Pararoseomonas sp. SCSIO 73927: one gene and its partner. Each later gene encodes a partner of the first gene's protein in a complex. Links are inferred from orthologs where the notes say so. Each region holds a gene or a part of one and is shown in the gene's direction. Other genes may lie near its edges.

The links.
Region 2: the proteins of VQH23_RS08105 (region 1) and tldD are in contact, whole or in part, in a solved structure (PDB 5NJ9), measured with the Escherichia coli proteins. The link is inferred for Pararoseomonas sp. SCSIO 73927 from one-to-one orthologs.

What each region holds. Positions count from the first base shown.
Region 1 is NZ_CP146232.1:1,700,074-1,709,181, forward strand. Bases 4,196-7,195 are described here. They hold VQH23_RS08105 (TldD/PmbA family protein), read left to right. Parts: upstream 4,196-5,017; coding sequence 5,018-6,373; downstream 6,374-7,195. Other genes in these bases: VQH23_RS08100 (pitrilysin family protein), read left to right, coding at 4,196-5,021; cysQ (3'(2'),5'-bisphosphate nucleotidase CysQ), read right to left, coding at 6,648-7,195. In the rest of the region: VQH23_RS08085 (class I SAM-dependent methyltransferase), read left to right, coding at 1-30; VQH23_RS08090 (hypothetical protein), read right to left, coding at 274-1,785; VQH23_RS08095 (hypothetical protein), read right to left, coding at 1,864-3,264; more of VQH23_RS08100, read left to right, coding at 3,714-4,195; more of cysQ, read right to left, coding at 7,196-7,427; sulfate adenylyltransferase subunit CysN, read right to left, coding at 7,420-9,108.
Region 2 is NZ_CP146232.1:3,034,673-3,044,507, reverse strand. The notes cover bases 4,328-7,326. They hold tldD (metalloprotease TldD), read left to right. Parts: upstream 4,328-5,102; coding sequence 5,103-6,551; downstream 6,552-7,326. Other genes in these bases: VQH23_RS14110 (GNAT family N-acetyltransferase), read left to right, coding at 7,269-7,326; VQH23_RS14115 (TSUP family transporter), read left to right, coding at 6,553-7,263; VQH23_RS14125 (PAS-domain containing protein), read left to right, coding at 4,328-5,106. In the rest of the region: VQH23_RS14145 (caspase family protein), read right to left, coding at 1-653; VQH23_RS14140 (VTT domain-containing protein), read right to left, coding at 772-1,482; VQH23_RS14135 (glycosyltransferase family 2 protein), read right to left, coding at 1,547-2,275; VQH23_RS14130 (COX15/CtaA family protein), read left to right, coding at 2,534-3,616; more of VQH23_RS14125, read left to right, coding at 3,613-4,327; more of VQH23_RS14110, read left to right, coding at 7,327-7,715; VQH23_RS14105 (TRAP transporter substrate-binding protein), read left to right, coding at 7,830-8,903; VQH23_RS14100 (methyl-accepting chemotaxis protein), read left to right, coding at 8,893-9,835. UniProt on the Escherichia coli protein: Metalloprotease involved in CcdA degradation. Suppresses the inhibitory activity of the carbon storage regulator (CsrA).

The sequences.
Region 1 (9,108 bases):
TACGCCCGGCGTATCCCATCTTCGTCCTGAGAAGGGGCCTCAAAGAGCTGCTTGGCTTCTCGGTGTTTCGACCTCCTGATCGGGTTCGGCTGATCAGGAGGTGGACATGGCACGTCTGTTCTGGCCATCGGATGGCGCCTGGGCGGCCATCGATCCACATCGGCCACGTGGCAGGCCAAGTAGGCGGCGGATCGATGGTCGTCGTCCCGACCGGGATCCTCGGCGAGTACTTGGCGCGGGTCTAGAACGCTTCGAAGAGGCGCCCCCTGTCGGTCATTGCCCGGCGCCCCGGGGTACTGCGCGCTCGATGACGATCCTCTCTCCCTGTATCCGGGCCACGGCCTGCAAAACCTGCGGGTTCTGCTCGCCCGAGCCTGAGCAGCGCGGGATGAGAGGGTACTGGTTGGTGTAGCGGTAGAGGCGGTCCACGCCGGACGAGGTGCAGAGGCCAACGCGCACCTCGACCCCGCTCACGGCGACGGCGTCGGAGAGGATGCCCTCGAAGAAGGTGTACATCCCCCCCAGCAATCCCGTCTCGTCCCGCAGGGCGATCTCCCTGCTGCCGGTGGTTGCCGCGAGCTCCGCAACCTGCTTCGCAAGATCCTTCTGAAAGTTCCACCTGCCGCGGGCTTCCGAAGCGGAGACCAGGCCGGAGACGAGCAGCGCCCCGACGAAGACGATGTGGATGGGCCGCCCGTCGCTCCCCTCCACCGACAGGGCGAAGAGTCCGAACAGCACCACGACCGCACCACACGCGATCGGGAACATGATCCGCTCAGGATCCTGGATATGAACCGGGTTCAGATAGATGAGCGAGAGCAGGGGAAGGCAGAGGACGGCAAGAATACCCAGAACGGCGTGCGCGGCTCCTCCCCTGCGGTTCAACGCGTGGGCGGCGATGCAAAGGAGCATGATTAACAGGCCGAGGCTTTCGGGGGAGCGCTCGAAAGCCGCCTTGTAGATGAGGGGGATGTTTCTGAGCAGTGCCGTCAAGCCGGTCTGGGCACTGCCCGTGACCACCGACACCTCGTACGCGCCATCCATGACGACGTAGATCACCAGGACATAGGCCGCGTACAGGACGGCGCCCAATCCGACCATCACCGCCGTCCTCGCGCTTCGGCGGAGACGGGCCCGCATGTCCGCGGATTGCCCAGGGGGTACCCACAGGCAGGCAAGGATCGGAAGGGTCAGGACCAGGAGGGCCAGGGCCTGGTAGACCATGAGGAGGGCGCAGAAGCTCAGGGCGCCCAGGATGTAGGGCAGGAGCGCGCGACGGATGCTCAGCCGGATGGACAGGCCGAGCAGGACGAAGAGGAGCGTCGCGGTAAGCTGCGCAGGATGGAAGCGGGCGAGCCACAATGCCGGCCAGCCGATCAGGACGGTGCAGGCCGTCGCGAAGGCCCATCGCCGGGTGGGCGACAGTACCGGCGTGACGGCCCATCGCACGACGTAGTACCGGGCCACCAGCATGAGGGCAGCGACGATGCCGACCCCCCAGACCTGCCCGCCGCCGACGAGCCATTGCAGGGCCGAGGGTGTCAGGTGCAGCGGGCGCATCGAGAGGAGCGGGAAGATCTGTACCTGGTATCCCAGCCCGACAGCGTTGTAGGCCCGGAACAACCCCCACTCCTCCAGCAGGGGGCGAACGGCCCAGAGACTCGCCGCCGCGAGGACCAGGACAGTGAGAACTTCGGCGTAGGGAAGCCAGGAAGGCCGGTCCTGCTCCTGCCCTGCCGTCAGGGGAAGGGAAGCGCTTGGCGCGATCGGTGCGGCTTGCGACAAGGCTGGTCCTGCATCGTTGCTTGATGATGCTGCGTAGTAGCGGTCCCGCGAATCTCCGTCGAGCGGTCGCCCGATGCCCTACTGTCCTGCGGTTCCAGGGGGGGCACGCTCGATGACGACCTTGCCCCCCTGCATCCGCGCGACCGCGACCAGCGTGTCCTGCGCGGCAGGTGCTGCGCAGCGCGGGGTGGTGGCGATCGGGTACCGGAGGGCATCGGGGTGAATGCGGTCCACGCCATCCGGGGTGCAGAGGTTGACCCATGACCTGACGCCCAGGACGAGCAGGGCCTCCGACAGCGTGTTGCCGAGATAGGTGTAGACGTCGCCGAGCAGCCCTGTTTCATCGCGCAACAGGATGCGCCCGGCCCCGGAGGTCCGCGCGAGGTTCGCGACCTGCGCGCCGATGTCCTTCTGGAAATTCCACCTGGCACGGGCCTGATGAGCGGACGCCGCCCCGGAGGCCAGCAGGGCCGCGACGAGGAGGATGCACGGCGGGCTGGCGATCCGCCCGGGTCTCCCGACCATGAGGAGGGCGAGCAGGAGCACCGTGGCGCCGCAGGCGATCGGGAACATCGCGCGCTCGGGATCCTGGAGGTGAGCGGGAAGGATGTAAGTGAGGGACAGCAGCGGGAGCAGCAGCACGGCCAGCGAGCCCAGGAGGGCATGGAGCCTGCCGCGCCGCGGCTCCGGTCCGGATGCGGCAGCGCAGAGCAGGGCCATGAGCAAGCCGAGGATCTCCGGGGAGCGCCCGAAGGTTGCCCCGTAGACGGTGGCGATGTTGCCGAGCAGCAGCGCCACCGGATTGGACCTCACCACTCCCGCCGCCAGTGCCAGCTCATAGACGCCGTCCATGGTCGCATAGATCACTGCCACGTAGAGCGCGTAGAGGGCGAAGCCCGTCGCCACCATGATCGCGGATCTGGCGCCCCGACGCAGGCGGGCCGGCATGTCCCCGGCCTTCCCCGGAGGCACCCACAGGCCGGCGAGAAAGGGGATGGTGCACACCAGGAGAGCGACCGCCTGATAGGTCATGAGAAGCGCGCAGAGGCTCAGCGCGCCCATGACGTGGGGCAGGACGGTGTTCCGGATGCAGAGCCGGAGACCGCAGCCCAGCAGGACGAAGAACAGTGTCGCGGAGAACTGCGCAGGGTGGAACCGGCCGAGCCATAGTGCCGGCCAGCCGACCAGGACCGTGCAGGCCGTTGCGAAGGCCCATCGCTGGACGGGCGGCAGCACCGGCGCAACAGCCCATCGCGCCACGGCATACCGGGTCGCCAGCAGAAGGGCGGCCACCACGCCGACCCCCCATACCTGCCCGCCCCCCAGGATCCATTGCAGGGCAGAGGGCGTTAGGTGGAGAGGGCGTAGCGCAACGACGGAGAAGGTGCCCAACAGGTAGGACAGGCCCGAGCTGGCATAGATGGCGAACAGGCCCCATTCCTCCAGCAGAGGGCGGACGGCCCAGAGGCCCATCGCCATGAGGAGCAGGATCGTGAACGCCTCGGCGAAGGGAAGCCACCGGGGCCGCTCCTGCTCAAGCGCAGGGGAGGGCGAAGCGGGGCGTGTGGAGGGCGCAACCTGCGACACGAGCCCTACATGCCTGTTGAGTTCTGCCTAGTAGCTGTCCCCTCAACGCAAGTCGAGCGGCCGCCCGCAGCTTGTTGCGGCACCCGCGCCGGGGAAAGACACGGGCGGGGATCATGCCGACCGGGCCGAACGGCCGGGGGGCGGTCCGGGCGGGCGGTGCATGATCCCCGGGGTTCATCCCGGCAGATCCAAGACCCCTCGCGGCCGAGCTGTCCGGCGGGGGCAAGGGGATGAAAGGGCTTGCGCCCGCCACGATCGGTGCCGGTGCCTCGCACCCGAAGCCCCGGCACACTACATTCACGGGCTGGAACGCCCCGTCCCCTGGAAGCAACCCCCGCCGCATGACCGAAGAAACCTTCGCCGCCGCCACCGATCCCGCGCTGAACGGCGGCGCCGTGCGCCTCACCCGCCTGCCCAACGGCCTGACCGTCGTCTCCGACACCATGGCCCGGGTGGAGACCGCCTCCATCGGCGCCTACGCCCACACCGGCACGCGGGACGAGGAGGCGCAGGAGAACGGCGTCTCCCACTTCCTCGAGCACATGGCCTTCAAGGGCACCGAGCGGCGGGACGCGGCCGCCATCGCGCGGGAGATCGAGAACGTTGGCGGGCACCTGAACGCCTACACGGCGCGGGAGACAACCGCCTACTACGCCAAGGTGCTGAAGGAGGACCTGCCGCTGGCCGCCGACATCCTCGGCGACATCCTCACCCATTCCAGCTTCGCGCCGGAGGAGGTGGAGCGGGAGCGCGGCGTCATCCTGCAGGAGATCGGGCAGGCGAACGACACGCCCGACGACATTGTCTTCGACCATTTCCAGGAGACGGCCTTCGCCGGCCAGCCCATGGGCCGCCCGACGCTCGGCCCCGCCTCCATCATCGAGACGCTGCCGCGCGAGGCGCTGACGGGCTACATGCGCCGCCACTACGGCCCTTCCCGCATGGTGGTGGCCGCGGCCGGCGCGGTGGACCACGACAACCTCGTGGACCTCGTGAAGACCCACTTCGCCGACCTGCCTGATATCGACGGGCACAGCGCCGAGCCCGCCCGCTACACCGGCGGCGAGTTCCGGGAGGAGCGGGACCTCGACCAGGTCCACCTGCTGCTGGGCTTCCCCGGCCCGGCCTATGGCGACCCGATGCACTACCCGACGATGCTGCTCTCCACGATCCTCGGCGGCGGCATGTCGTCCCGCCTGTTCCAGGAGATCCGGGAGAAGCGGGGGCTGGTCTACTCCGTCTATTCCTTCCACTCCCCCTACCGGGATGCCGGCCTCTTCACCGTCTATGCCGGCACGGGCGAGGAGCAGGCGGCGGAGCTGATGCCCGCCACGCTGGAGGAGCTGCGCCGCGTGCAGAAGGACGTGACGGAGGAGGAGCTGGCCCGCGCCAAGGCGCAGCTCCGCGCCTCCGTCCTCATGTCCCTGGAATCCACGGGATCGCGCTGCGAGGGGCTGGCGCGCCAGCTGCAGGTCCACGGCCGCCTGATCCCGGTGGAGGAGACGAAGGCGAGGATCGCGGCGGTGACGGTGGAGCAGGTGCAGGCCGCCGCGGCGAAGACCTTCCGCGCCCCGCCGACGCTGGCCGCTCTCGGCCCCGCCGGGCGCGTGCCGCGCCTGCCTGAAGTGGCCGAGAGGCTGGCGGCGTGAGCGCGACGGTCGAGCTTCCCGCGGCAGACGCGCGGGAGGCGCTGGCCGGGCTCGTCGCCGCCGCCCGCGCCGCGGGGGCCGACGCGGCGGACGCGATGCTGGCCGCCGGCGCCTCCCTCTCCGTCGGGATGCGGCTGGGAGAGGTGGAGCAGGTCGAGCGCTCCGAGGGCTTCGATATCGGGCTCCGCGTCTTCGTCGGCCGCCGCCAGGCGATCGTCTCCACCACGGATTCCGACCCGCGCGGCTTCGAGGCCCTCGCCGAGCGCGCCGTCGCCATGGCGCGCGCCGTGCCGGAGGACCCCTTCGGCTTCCTGCCGGACCTCGTGCCCTCGGTGGCCGACCTGCCGCTCGACATGGATGACGGCGTGGAGCCGGACGTGGCCTCCCTCTCCGCGCGCGCCCGCCGCGCGGAGGAGGCCGCCCGCGCCATCCCCGGCGTGACGAACTCCGAGGGCGCGGATGCCGGCTGGCAGCGCACGGTGATCGCGCTGGCCGCCTCCAACGGCTTCTCCGGCACCTACACCCGCAGCGGCCACAGCCTCTCCGTCACGGCCCTGGCCGGGCAGGGCACGGGGATGGAGCGGGACTACGACTACGCCTCCGCCACCCACCTCTCGGACCTGGACGAGCCGGAGACCCTGGGTCGCAACGCGGGGGAGCGGGCGGTGCGCCGCCTGAACCCCATCCGCCCCGCCACCGCCCGCCTGCCCGTGCTATACGACCCGCGCGTGGCCGGCTCCATCCTCGGCCACCTGACAGGGGCGGCGAACGGCGCCTCCGTCGCGCGCGGCACGAGCTTCCTGCGCGACAGCATGGGCCAGCGCATCATGGCCCCGGGCCTGACCGTGCGGGACGATCCCACCCGCCCGCGCGGCCCCCGTTCCCGGCCCTTCGACGCCGAGGGCATGCCCACAGCCCCGCTGGCGATCGTGGAGGACGGGGTGCTGCAGCACTGGCTGCTGGACTGGCGCTCCGCCCGGCAGCTCGGCCTCGCCTCCAACGGCCGTGCCTCCCGCGCCGTGGGTGGCCCGCCCTCGCCCTCCACCACCAACCTGTGGCTGGAACCGGGCGCGCTAACGCCCGAGGCCCTGATGGCCGATATCGCCGAGGGTCTCCTGGTCACGGAGATGATCGGCAGCAGCATCAACGCCACGACCGGCGATTACAGCCGTGGCGCCTCCGGCTTCATGATCCGCAACGGGGAGCTCGCCGAGCCCTTCTCCGGCGTGACCCTGGCGGGAAACCTGCGAGAGATGTTCCTGCACATCACCCCCGCCAACGACCTGCGCTTCCGGCGGGGCACCGACAGCCCGACGCTGCGGATAGATGGGCTGACGATGGCAGGGGCCTGAGGACGCGCGCGCCAGCACCAGGGGGCTCCGCCCCCTGGACCCCCGCCAAGGGCCTGAGGCCCTTGGATCCCCATTTGGCTGCCGCCGTGCGGTCCTGACACGGGGCCTCCTCGTGATGGACCTGATCCTGCCCTTGCAGTCGCCTCGGGTCATGGACCCGAGGCGCACCGCCAGCCCGGTTGATTCCAAAGCCTGGAAAAAGATGATGGAGAGGGGTCCGGGGAGAGGAAGAATTCCTTCTTCCTCTCCCTGGCCACAGACCGCCCGCGCAGGACTACTCCGCGGCGCCCAGGGCAACGAAGTGCGGGTTGCGGTAGTCGGGTTTTCCGTAGGCGAGAGGCTTGCCGTCCAGCGTTTCCACCCGTCCTCCGGCGGCGCGCAGCACAGCGTCTCCCGCAGCGATGTCCCACTCCATGGTGGTGCCGAGCCGGGGGTAGAGGTCTGCCTCGCCGCGCGCCAGGAGGCATAGCTTCAGGGAGCTGCCGGCGGCGCGGAAGGCGGCCACCTTGCGGCCGAGAAGGAAGGCCTCCATTGCGGCCGCGTCGCCGTGGGAGCGGGAGCCGACCACGGTCAGCCCTTCCAGCGGCGCGGGGCGCGCGGCGATGGGGCGTTCGCCGGTGGCGTCGGCCAGCCTTGCCGTGCCGGGGCCGGCGCCGAGATAGGTCTCGCCCCGCGCGGGCACGACGACCACGCCCAGCACCGACGCGCCGCTCTCGATCAGGGCGATGTTCACGGTGAACTCGCCGTTGGCGCTGATGAACTCGCGCGTGCCGTCCAGCGGGTCCACCAGCCAGAAGCGCGGGCCAGCTACCGCCGGGGAGAGGTCGTCGCAGGCTTCCTCCTCCGACACCACGGGGATGTCGGGAGTCAGGGCGCGCAGCGCGGGCAGGATCACCCTCTCCGCCGCTTGGTCCGCCGCCGTCACGGGGCTGCCATCGGCCTTATAGGCGGCGGTGCAAGCGCCGTAGAAGCGCATCGCGGCGCGCCCCGCTTCCTCCGCCACCGGGCGGACGGCCGCGAGGAGCCCGGCGAGGTCGAGCGCGGCGTCAGGCATCGCCGCCCCGCAGCAGGCCACGGGCCTCCATCCCCGCCACGATCAGCTCGGCCGCGTCCTCCGGCCCTATCCGCGCGGTCTCGATGTGCAGCTCCGGGGAGAGCGGCGGCTCGTAGGGGCTGGAGACGCCGGTGAAGTTGCTGATCTCGCCCGCGCGGGCCTTGCGGTAGAGGCCCTTGGGATCGCGGCTCTCCGCCACCTCCAGCGGCACGTCCACGTGGACCTCCAGGAAGTCGCCCTCCGGCAGCAGGCGGCGCACCATGTCGCGCTCCGAGCGGAAGGGAGAGATGAAGGAGGCGAGGACGATGAGGCCGGCATCGGCCATCAGCTTCGCCACCTCGCCCACGCGGCGAATGTTCTCCACGCGGTCGGCGTCGGTGAAGCCGAGATCGCGGCAGAGGCCGTGGCGCAGGTTGTCGCCGTCCAGCAGGTAGGTGTGCTTGCCCAGGGCGAAAAGGCGGCGCTCCACCAGATTGGCGATCGTGGACTTTCCGGCGCCCGAGAGGCCGGTGAACCACAGCACGCAGGGGCGCTGCCGCTTCCTCTCCGCCCGCGCATTGCGGCCCACGTCCACGGACTGCCAGTGGATGTTCTGCGCGCGCCGCAGCGCGAAGTGGATCAGCCCGGCCGCCACCGTCTCGTTCGTCATTCGGTCGATAAGGATGAAGCCGCCGGTTCCGCGGTTCTCCGCATAGGGATCGAAGGCGATCGGTTGGTCGAGGCTGATGTTGCACACCCCGATCTCGTTCAGCTTCAGCTCGCGCGCCGCGCTCTGCTCCAGCGTGTTGACGTTGACCTTGTGCTTGAGGGTGGTGACGGAGGCGGCGACCGTCTTCGCCCCGATCTTCATCAGGTAGCCGCGCCCGCTGAGCATCGGGCTATCATTCATCCAGATGAGGGTGGTCTCGAACTGGTCGGAGACCTCGGCGGGGCTCTCGGCGGCGCAGATCACGTCACCCCGGCTGCAGTCCACCTCGTCCTCGAGCGTGATCGTGACGGACTGGCCGGCGGTGCCGTGGGGCATCTCCCCATCAAGGAGCACGGAGGCGACGCGGCTCTCCCGCGCGGAGGGCATGATCTTCACGGCATCGCCGGGCAGCACGGTTCCGGAGGCGATGAGGCCGGAGAAGCCGCGGAAGCTCGAGTTCGGGCGGTTCACCCATTGCACGGGCATGCGGAAGGGCGCGTTCCCCGGCTGCCGGGCGATGCCCACCGTTTCCAGGTGGGCCATGAGCGTGGGGCCGGCGTACCAGGCCATGTTGCCGCTGCGCTCCGTGACATTGTCGCCCATCAGCGCGGAGACGGGGATCGGGACGACCTTGTCGATCGCGAGCGAGGCGGCGAAGGCCATGTAGTCGCCGAGGATGCGGTCGAAGGCTTCCCGCCCGTAGCCCACGGTGTCCATCTTGTTCACCGCCAGCACCACGTTGCGGATGCCGAGCAGCGAGACGAGGTAGGAGTGGCGGCGCGTCTGGGTCAGCACGCCCTTGCGCGCATCGACCAGGATCACGGCCAGGTCGGCGGTGGAGGCGCCGGTGACCATGTTGCGCGTGTACTGCTCATGGCCCGGCGTGTCCGCCACGATGAACTTGCGCTTGTCGGTCGAGAAGAAGCGGTAGGCGACGTCGATGGTGATGCCCTGCTCGCGCTCCGCCGCCAGCCCGTCCACCAGGAGGGCGAA
Region 2 (9,835 bases), 1.3 Mb from region 1 along the record:
CCCTCGGTCGGCAGGTAGTCGATCAGCGCCGCGGCGAAGGGGCTCGTGCCGTCCGCGCCGTCGAGCGCGACGTTGCCCGGCTCCGTCGAGAAGACCAGCAGCGTGCCGCGCTGGGAGGTTTCCACCCGGGCCAGCCCGCGCGAGACGCCGCGCGTACTCGTCTGCCCCGCCATCCCCGCCGCGAAGGGGTTGTCGCGGCAGGCGTCGAGGATGACGATCCGCGTCCGGGCGCCGTCCAGCCGCTCCAGCAGCCGCTCCAGCCCGATCGCCTCGTCCTCCACGTCCCGCACGTCGGCCAGGCGCGCGTCGATCGGCAGCAGGTAGTTCTCCGCGCTCGTCCCGCGGCTGACCTGCACGCCGTGGCCGGCGTAGAACACCAGGGCCACCTCGGCCCCCTGCGCCCGGTCGCCGAACTCGCGCAGGGCGCGCATCATCGCCGCCCGGTCGGTGTCCAGGTGGGCCGAGGTCTGGAAGCCCAGCTTCTGCAGCGCGGCGGCGACGCTGCTGGCGTCGCTGGCGGCGTTCGCCAGGGCGCCGTGCCGCTGGTAGGCGCCGTTGCCGATGACGAGGGCGATCCGCTGGGCCAGGGCGCCTCCGCTGGGGATCAGCAGCGCCAGGGCGAGCAGGAACGCAGGAATCCTGCCGGGCTTCATGTCCGGTCTCCGTCCGGGGGAACGCGGCGTGTCAACTTCTTGCCGCGAGGGTCGCCGCTACCGTTAGTCGTTTTTACGGATCAGACCCAGAGCAAAACGGCTTTCCCCGGCCGGACGGTCAGCCCGCCGCCGGCTCCCGCCGCAGCAGAAGGATGCCCAACACGACCGAGACGACGAAGAGCGCGGCCCCGAGGGCGAGTTGCGCCGTGCGGTCCACCGCCACCCCGTCCCCCAGCAGGACGAAGACGAGGGTCTGCGGCAGGTATCCCAGCGCGGAGGCCGCCAGAAAGGGCGCGAGGCGCAGGCCGGACAACCCCGCCAGCAGGTTGAGGGCGAGGTTGTTGCCCACGGGCAGCAGCCGCAGCGCCAGGGTGGCGCCGAAGGGGCTGGCGGCCAGCCGATCGTGCAGCGGGCGCAGGCGGCGCCCGAATCGCCCCTGCAGCCGCCGCTCCGCCCAGCCGCGCCCGACCATGCGGGCCCAGAGGAAGGCCACGGCGCAGCCCAGCACCTGCGCCAGCAGGGACAGCGCCGTGCCGATCGAGGCGCCGAAGGCGTAGCCGCCGAGGAAGGCCACGGCCTGCCGGGGCAGGCCGGCGGCGGTGGCGGCGGTGCCGGCGGCGACGAACAGCGCCTCCCCCAGCAGCCCCTGGCCGCGGATCCAATGGTCCACCCAAGCCATCCCGCTCTCCCCGCCCGGCGCCAGGCCGAGGGTGCGGATGATCCAGCCCGCCACGCCCAGTCCGGCGGCCAGCAGCGCCATCCGCCCGGCCGCCGCCACGGCGCGGCGGGTGCGGGTGGCCGGGGTTCCGGCCCCGGTCGTCGCGCTCACGGCGTCGCGCTCACGGCGTCGCGTTCGTGGGGGGTTGGCGTCCCCCGGGGATTCGAGGGGAACCTCAAGAGGGCGCGGGATCGTCGGGCAGCAGGCGCGGGCGCTTCCAGCGGCGCTGCAGCCAGATCATCCCCAGCAGGTCCACCACCCCCACCGCCAGCCGGTCCAGCGTCCCGTAGTTGGAGACGCCCCGGAGGCGCGGGCGATGCCCCACGGGCTCGCTCACCACCCGGCCGCCGGCGCGGATCACCAGGGCGGGCAGGAAGCGGTGCATGTGGTCGAAGGGCGGCAGGGTGAGGAAGAGGTCCCGCGGGAAGACCTTCAGCCCGCAGCCCGTGTCCGGGGTGGCATCCCCCAGCAGCCCGGCGCGGATGCGGTTGGCGATCTGGCTGGTCACGCGCTTCGTCGCCGTGTCCTTGCGGGTGGTGCGCCAGCCCGCCACCATCGTGTCCATCCCCTCCGCCCTCGCGCGGGCCCATGCGCGGGGGATGTCCGCCGGGTCGTTCTGCCCGTCCCCGTCCAGCGTGGCGATCCAGGGGGCGCGGGCGGCGCGGATGCCCGTGACGATGGCGGCGGACTGCCCGCAGGAGGCGGCGTGGCGCAGCAGCCGCACGTTGCCCAGCGCCCGGACCGCCGCCGCCGTCCCGTCGGTGGAGCCGTCATCCACGTAGATGATCTCGTGCGGGGTGCCCGCCAGGGCGGCGGCGATCTCCGCCACCAGCGGCCCGACGTTCGGCGCCTCGTTCCGGACCGGCACCACCACGCTGATCTCGGGGCTGATCTCGGGGCTGATCTCGGGGGCGCCGATCCCAGGGGAGCCGGCCCCAGGGGAGCCGATCGCAGCGGGGCCGGCCGCGAGGGCGCCGGGGCCATCGTCAGGGCTGGGGCCGTCCGGCGGGCTGGAGGTGGGAGGCATGCGGCGGCGGGGGGTAGCAGGGGGCGGCGGGTGCGTCCAGCACGGCGGTTGCGGCCCCCCTTAGACAGTCCGATATTAGAGCCCATATTGCGCCACCCGCGGCGCGCCCTTCCCCTCTCCCAACTGCGGGACGCCATGCCTTTCGACGCCCAGGCCCCATTTCTGAGCACCGCGGCCGCTCCGGCCGGGCGAACCCGCGCCGTCGCCTGGTGGCTGCTGGCGGTCGCGGCCATGGTCTGGGTCATGGTGGCCCTCGGGGGCGCCACGCGGCTGACGGGCTCCGGCCTCTCCATCATGGAATGGGCGCCGCTGCGCGGCACCCTGCCGCCGATGAGCGAGGCGGAGTGGAACCGGCTCTACGACCTCTACCGCACCATCCCGCAGTACGAGCTGGTGAACCGCGGCTTCGGGCTGGAGGGCTTCAAGGGCATCTTCTGGCTGGAATGGTCCCACCGCCTCTGGGGCCGGCTGATCGGGCTGGTCTACGGGCTGGGGCTGCTGTGGTTCTGGCTGCGCGGGGCGATCCCAAAGGGCTATGGGGCGCGGCTGCTGCTGCTGCTGGCCCTCGGCGGGCTCCAGGGCGCGGTGGGCTGGTTCATGGTCGCCTCGGGCTTCGAGGCGGACCGCACCGCCGTCTCCCCCTGGCGGCTGGTGATCCATCTCGGCCTCGCCCTGCTCCTCTTCGGGGTGCTGCTCTGGACCGCCCTGTCCCTGCTGCGGCCGGAGCGGGACGCGCCGCCGGAGGCGCGGTCCCTGCGCCCCCTGGCCCATGCCACGGCGGGGCTGGTGGTGCTGACGATGCTGGCGGGCGGCTTCGTGGCCGGGATCAAGGCGGGGCTGGACTACAACACCTTCCCCCTCATGGGCGGTAGGCTGGTGCCGGAGGGCTACGGCGGCACCGCCTTCCTCCACGCCCTGGTGGGGGACGTGGCGACGGTGCAGTTCAACCACCGGCTGCTGGCCACCCTCGCCGGCCTCGCCGCCCTCGCCCTCGGGGCGCTGGGGCTGGCGCGCCTGCCGGCCGGCCGGGCGCGGCGCGCAACGGCCGGCTTCGCGGCGCTGGTGGCCCTCCAGTACGCGCTCGGCGTCGCCACCCTGCTGCTCGTGGTCCCCCCCGCGCTCGGCACGCTGCACCAGACGGTGGCGGTGGCGGTGCTGGCCGGCGCGCTGGTTCTGCTGCACGCGCTGCGGCGGCCCCGCGCGGGCCGACCTGCTTGAGCGACCCCCCTGCCCCTGAGGATCTTTTCAGGACTGTCCTCGAGGCTCTGCCGCACGGCGTCTGCGTTTATGGCCCGGACCGGCGGGTGCGGCTTGTGAACGCGGCCTACCAGCGCATCATGGAGGGGTCCGAGGTGGCGGTGGGCGAGCACCATGCCGACATCGTCGCCCGCCGCGTGGCGAGCGGCGAGTACGGCCCTCAGACGGAGGAGGCCCTGCGGCTGATGCAGGAGGACTTCTCCAACCCCCGCGCCTACGAGCAGATCCGCACCCGGCCGAACGGCACGGTGGTGGTGGCGCGGATCGTGCCGCTGCCGGATGGCGGGCAGGCGGCCGTGTTCACGGACGTGACCCGTCGCGCCAAGGCGGAGGCCGCCGCCCGGCAGCGCACCCAGACCCTGCAGGCTATGCTGGACAACCAGCCCGACGGGCTCGCCCTGTTCGACGGCGAGGGCTTCCTGATCGCGGCCAACGCCCTGGCCGCGCGGCTGACGGGGCTGGGCGAGGAGACGATGCGCCCCGGGCGCCACGTGGACGAGCTGCGGCTGCTCCAGCTCGCCTCCCTCGAGTTCGGGGACATAAGCAGCCCGGCGGCGCGGGACGCGATCGCGCGCAGCCGGGGCACGATCGCGGAGACGGGCCGCTTCGTCCGCACGCGCCCGGACGGCACGGTGCTGGAGGTGCGGACCGACCCCATGCCCGGCGGCGGCTTCATCCGCGCCTATCGCGACGTAACGGAGGAGCGGCGGGCGCGGGCGGAGCTGGAGGCGGCGCGGGACGCGGCCGAGGCGGCTTCCCGCGCCAAGACCGGCTTCCTGGCGACGATGACGCACGAGCTGCGCACGCCGCTGCACGCCGTGATCGGCTTCTCCGAGGCGATCCTGGAGGAGGCGCGGCCGGAGGTGGTGCGGGACCACGCGAAGGAGGTGCTGGCGGCGGGGCGGCAGCTTCTCGGGCTGGTGGACGGGCTGCTGGAAGCGACGCGGATCGAGGCCGGCACCCTCTCCCTCCGCGGCGCGGTGCTGGACCCCCTGCCCATCCTGCGCGCCGCCGCCACCAGCGCCCGCCGTGCGGCCGATGGGGCAGGGATCGCTTTCGAGGAATCCCTTCCCGCGGCGCTGCCTGCCATGCGCGGCGATGGCGGGCGGTTGCGCCAGGTGCTGGACGCCCTCATCTCCAACGCCGTGAAGTTCACGCCCGCCGGCGGGCGGGTGACGCTCTCCGCCGCGCCGCTCGAGGGCGGCGGGATGGAGATCGCCGTCGCCGACACGGGTATCGGCATGGCGGCGGAGGATATCCCCCGCGCCTTCGAGGCCTTCACCCAGCTCGAGGCCGGGCTGAGCCGGCGCTACGCCGGCTCCGGCCTCGGCCTCTACCTCTCCCGCGCCCTAGCAGGGGCGATGGGGATAGGTCTGGAGCTGCACAGCACGCCCGGCAAGGGCACCACCGTCCGGCTGGCCGTGCCGCCGGCCGAGGAGAGTTCGGCATGAGCCAACAGACCACGGGCGATACGCCGCTCGACGCTACCGCTCGCCTGTTCTTCCGCGAGCTGGACGGGGGCGAAGCCGCCCGCATCACCGCCGAGGCGCTGTCCGGCGCCGAGGACGGGGAGCTGTTCCTGGAGTACCGGGAGAGCGAGATGACGAGCCTGGAGGACGGCCGCATCCGCTCCGCCACCTTCGACACGCAGCGGGGCTTCGGCCTGCGCGCCGTGCGCGGTGCGGCGGCGGCCTACGCCCATGCGGGCGAGGTGACGGGCCCAGCCCTGCGCCGCGCCGCCGCCGCGGTGCGCGGGCTGCCGGGCGAGGGCAGCATTCGCGTAGCCGAGCCGCCGCGCGCGACGAATGCCCGGCTCTACGATTCCGCCAACCCGCTGCCCGCGATGGACTTCGCGGCGAAGACGGCGCTGCTGGCGGGGATCGACGCCTATGCGCGCGGCCGGGATTCCCGCGTGGTGCAGGTGATGGCCTCGCTCTACGGCGAGTGGCAGGCGGTGCGGATCATCCGGGCCGACGGGCGCGAGGTGGCGGACCTGCGCCCGCTGGTGCGGCTGAACGTGAACGTGGTGGTGGAGAAGGACGGCCGGCGCGAGACGGGCAGCTACGGCACAGGCGGCCGCTTCTCCTACGACCGCGTGCTGGGCGAGGCCACCTGGAAGGCCGCGGTGGACGAGGCGCTGCGCGGGGCCGTGCTGAACCTGGACAGCGTGCCCGCGCCGGCGGGCGAGATGGAGGTGGTGCTCGGCCCGGGCTGGCCGGGCATCCTGCTGCACGAGGCGATCGGCCACGGGCTGGAAGGCGACTTCAACCGCAAGGGCACCAGCGCCTTCGCCGGGCTGATGGGCCAGCGCGTGGCCAGCAAGGGCGTGACGGTGGTGGATGACGGCACCCTGCCCGACCGCCGCGGCAGCCTGACGATCGACGACGAGGGCACGCCCAGCGGCCGCACCGTGATGATCGAGGACGGCATCCTGACCGGCTTCATCCAGGACCGGCAGAACGCGCGGCTGATGGGCGTGAGCCCCACCGGCAACGGGCGGCGCCAGAGCTACGCCCACGCGCCGATGCCGCGCATGACGAACACGGTGATGCTCGGCGGCGATCACCACCCGGAGGAGATCCTGCGCAGCGTGAAGCGCGGCATCTACGCCGTGAACTTCGGCGGCGGGCAGGTGGACATCACCTCCGGCAAGTTCGTCTTCTCCGCCTCCGAGGCCTACATGATCGAGGATGGCCGGCTCGGCGCGCCGGTGAAGGGCGCGACGCTGATCGGCGACGGGCCGAGCGCGCTGACCCAGGTCTCCATGATCGGCAACGACATGGCGCTGGACGCGGGCATCGGGACCTGCGGCAAGCAGGGCCAGGGCGTGCCGGTGGGCGTGGGCCAGCCGACGCTGAAGATGATGGGGCTGACAATCGGCGGCACGGCCGTCTGAGTTGGGCGGCTGGGACCTCCTCCTCGCGGGTCTCGCCGTTGCCGTCGCGTCCGTCGTGCAGCTCTCGGCGGGGCTGGGGCTGACGCTGGTGGGGGTGCCGATGCTCGTCGCGATCGACCCGCGGCTGGTGCCGGTGCCCTTCATCCTCTCCGCGCTGCCGATGATGTTCGGGCAGTGGCGGGTGGATTCGCGCCATGTGCCGAAGGGGCTGCTGCTGCCCTCCGTGCTCGGCGTGGTGCTGGGCACGGCGGCGGGGATGGCGCTGGCCGTGTTCAGCCCGGGCATCGCGACGCCGCGCGGCTACGGGATCGTCACGCTCGTGGCCGTGGCGCTGGCCGTCGCCGTGCCGCGGCTGCAGCCCACCACGCCGATGCTGGCGGGGGCGGGCCTCGTCTCCGGCGTGATGGGCGGGATCTCCGGCGTGCACGGGCCGCTGATGGGGCTGGTGGTGTCCCACCTGCCGGCGGGGGCGGTGCGGGGCTTCCTCGGGCTGTTCTGGCTGCTGGCGCACCTCACCCTTCTCGCCATGGCGATCCCCGCCGGGCGGCTGGGCTGGGGGGAGGTCTGGCTGGCGCTGGGCCTGCTGCCGGGCGTGGCGCTGGGGGCCGCGCTCTCCGGCCCGGCGCGGCGGTTGCTGCACGGGCCGAGGCTGCGCTGGGCCATCCTCGGCATCTCGGCGGCGGGCGGGATCGCCCTGGTGATGAGAGGATGAATCCGATGCGCCCTGCGAGGCCCGACGAGGCGGAGGCAATCCGCGCGCTGGTGCAGCGGGCCTATGCCCCCTACGTCCCGCTGATCGGCCGCCGCCCCGCACCGATGGACGACGACTTCGCCGCGCGGATCGCGCAGAGGCAGGCGCACGTGATGGAGCGGGACGGCGTCGTCATCGCCCTGGCGGTGATCGAGGCCCGCGCGGACCACCTCTGGATCGAGAACTTGGCGGTGGAGCCCGGGCTGCACGGCGGCGGCATCGGCCGAGCCCTGCTCGCCTTCGCGGAGGCGGAGGCGCGACGGCTGGGCCTGCCGGAGCTGCGGCTGCTGACGAATGCGCGGATGGAGCGCAACCGCGCCGTCTACGCCCGGGCCGGCTTCCGGGAGACGGAGGAGCGGGAGGAGCACGGCCTCCACCGCGTCTACATGGCCCGACGCCTGAACCCGGCCTGAACCCGGCCTGATCCGGCGGCCGGGCGAGCCCCCGGCCCTGGCGGCACGCCGCGGGCCGGGGCTATGGTCCGCGCGACCGGGTGCGGGCCGCGGCCTGCCTGCCAAGGGATGCCGATGCGCGAAACGCCCCCCCGCCTTCTCCGCCTGCTCGGCGCTTTCTTCGGCGGGGCGGCGCTGCTGGCCCTCGCCGGCGCGGGCGGCGCGGCGGCGCAGGAGCCGCTGCGGCTGCGCGTGGTGGGCGGCCTCGGCGGCGTCTCCCAGTACACGCGCCACGAGGAGCCCTTCTGGCGGGAGCGCGTGCCGGAGCTGACGCGGGGCCGGGTGGTGGCGGAGATCACCCCATCGGACCGCTCGGGCATCCCGCCGGACGCGATGCTGGCGCGGATCGGGCGCGGGGACGTGCCCTTCGGCACCATCCTGCTGGCCGGGGCCGCGGCGGAGGAGCCGGAGTTCCAGGCGCTGGACCTGCCCCTGCAGAACCCGGACATCGCGGCGCTGCGCCGGACCGTGGGGCTCTACCGTCCCCACCTCCAGCGCCTGCTGGCGGAACGTTACGGGGTGGAGCTGCTCAGCGTCCTCACCTATCCCGCCCAGGTCGTCTGGTGCCGCCAGCCCTTCGCCTCGCTGAAGGACCTCGCGGGGCGGCGCATCCGCATCTCCTCCCTCGGCCAGGGCGAGGTCTTCGAGGCGCTCGGCGCCACCCCGGTCTCCGTGCCCTTCGCCGGCATGGTGGGGGCCATGCGGGACGGGGCGGTGGAGTGCGCCGTGACCGGCGCGCTCTCCGGCGGCGCCATCGGACTGCAGGCGGTTTCCACGCACATCCAGGACATGGCGCTGAGCTGGGGCGTCTCCATCTTCGTCGCCAACCGCGCGGCCTGGAACGCCCTGCCGGAGGATCTCCGCGCGCCGCTGCGCGCGGGGCTGGGCGAGCTGGAGGCGGCCATCTGGGCGAGCGTCGAGGGCGAGACGGCGGAGGGGATGCGCTGCGCCACGGGCGCGGCGGGATGCACCGGCACGGCGGGCCGCCTGACCGCCGTGCCGATGACGTCCGACGACGCGGAGCTGCGGCGCGGCCTCCTCAACTGGACCGTGCTGCCGCGCTGGATCGACCGCTGCGGGCCGGACTGCGCCGCGGTGTGGAATGCCTCCCTCGCCGCCGGGTCGGGGGTCCAGGCCCATGCCCGCTGATCCGCCGGCGCGACGACGCCTGACGGCCTGGAGCGGGCGGATCAGCGTCCGTGCCGCGGGGATCGTGCTGCTGATGCTGGTGGTGCTGGGCACCCTCTCCGGCGGGGCGGCGCTTCTCGGGGCGCGGCAGGCGGCCATCATCGAGGAGCTGGGCATCCGCCAGCGCGGCCAGACGGAGGCGGTGGACGGCTTCGCCAGCGCCCTGTTCGCCTTCAGCGGCTTTCTCTCCAACGTCGCGCTGGGGGAGGTGCGGCCGGCCGTGGCCGCCCGGCGCGTGACGCGGCAGGCCGAGCTGCTGACGGCGGAGTACGACCGGCTGATCGAGCGCATCGGCGGCCGGCTGGACCCGCTGCTGGTCACACTCACGCGGGACATGGCCCGGCGCATGGGGCCGCTGGCGGAGGAGATGCGCCAGGCCTTCGCCGAGGAGCGGCGGGAGCGCTACGCCCCGCTGAACGATGCCTGGCGCGTGCGCGCCGTGACCTTCGACAGCCTGGTGGACGAGGCCCGCCGCGTGGTGCGCGACGAGGCGGCCGGGAACCTGGACCGGGCGGCGGGGGTGGCGCGGACGGCGCAGGTGGTGAACGCCGCCGGGCTGGCCGTGGGGCTGGTCGGGCTGCTGCTCACCTGGCTCGTCCTCGTCCGCCTCACCGCGCGCCCGCTGGCGCGGGTGGCGGGCGCGATGGAGCGGCTAGCGCACGGGCAGGCGGAGGCCGAGGTGCCGGAGACGGCTCGCCGCGACCAGGTGGGCGAGATGGCGCGCGCGCTGCTGGTGTTCCGCGACAACCTCCTCACCACGCGCCGCCTCGGCGAGCAGGCGCTGGACGGCGCGCGGCGCACGGCGGTGGCGACCACCCAGGCCTCCGACGCGATCGGGCAGATCTCGGACGGCGCGATGACGCAGCTGGCGGAGCTGAACCACCTGGCGGAGG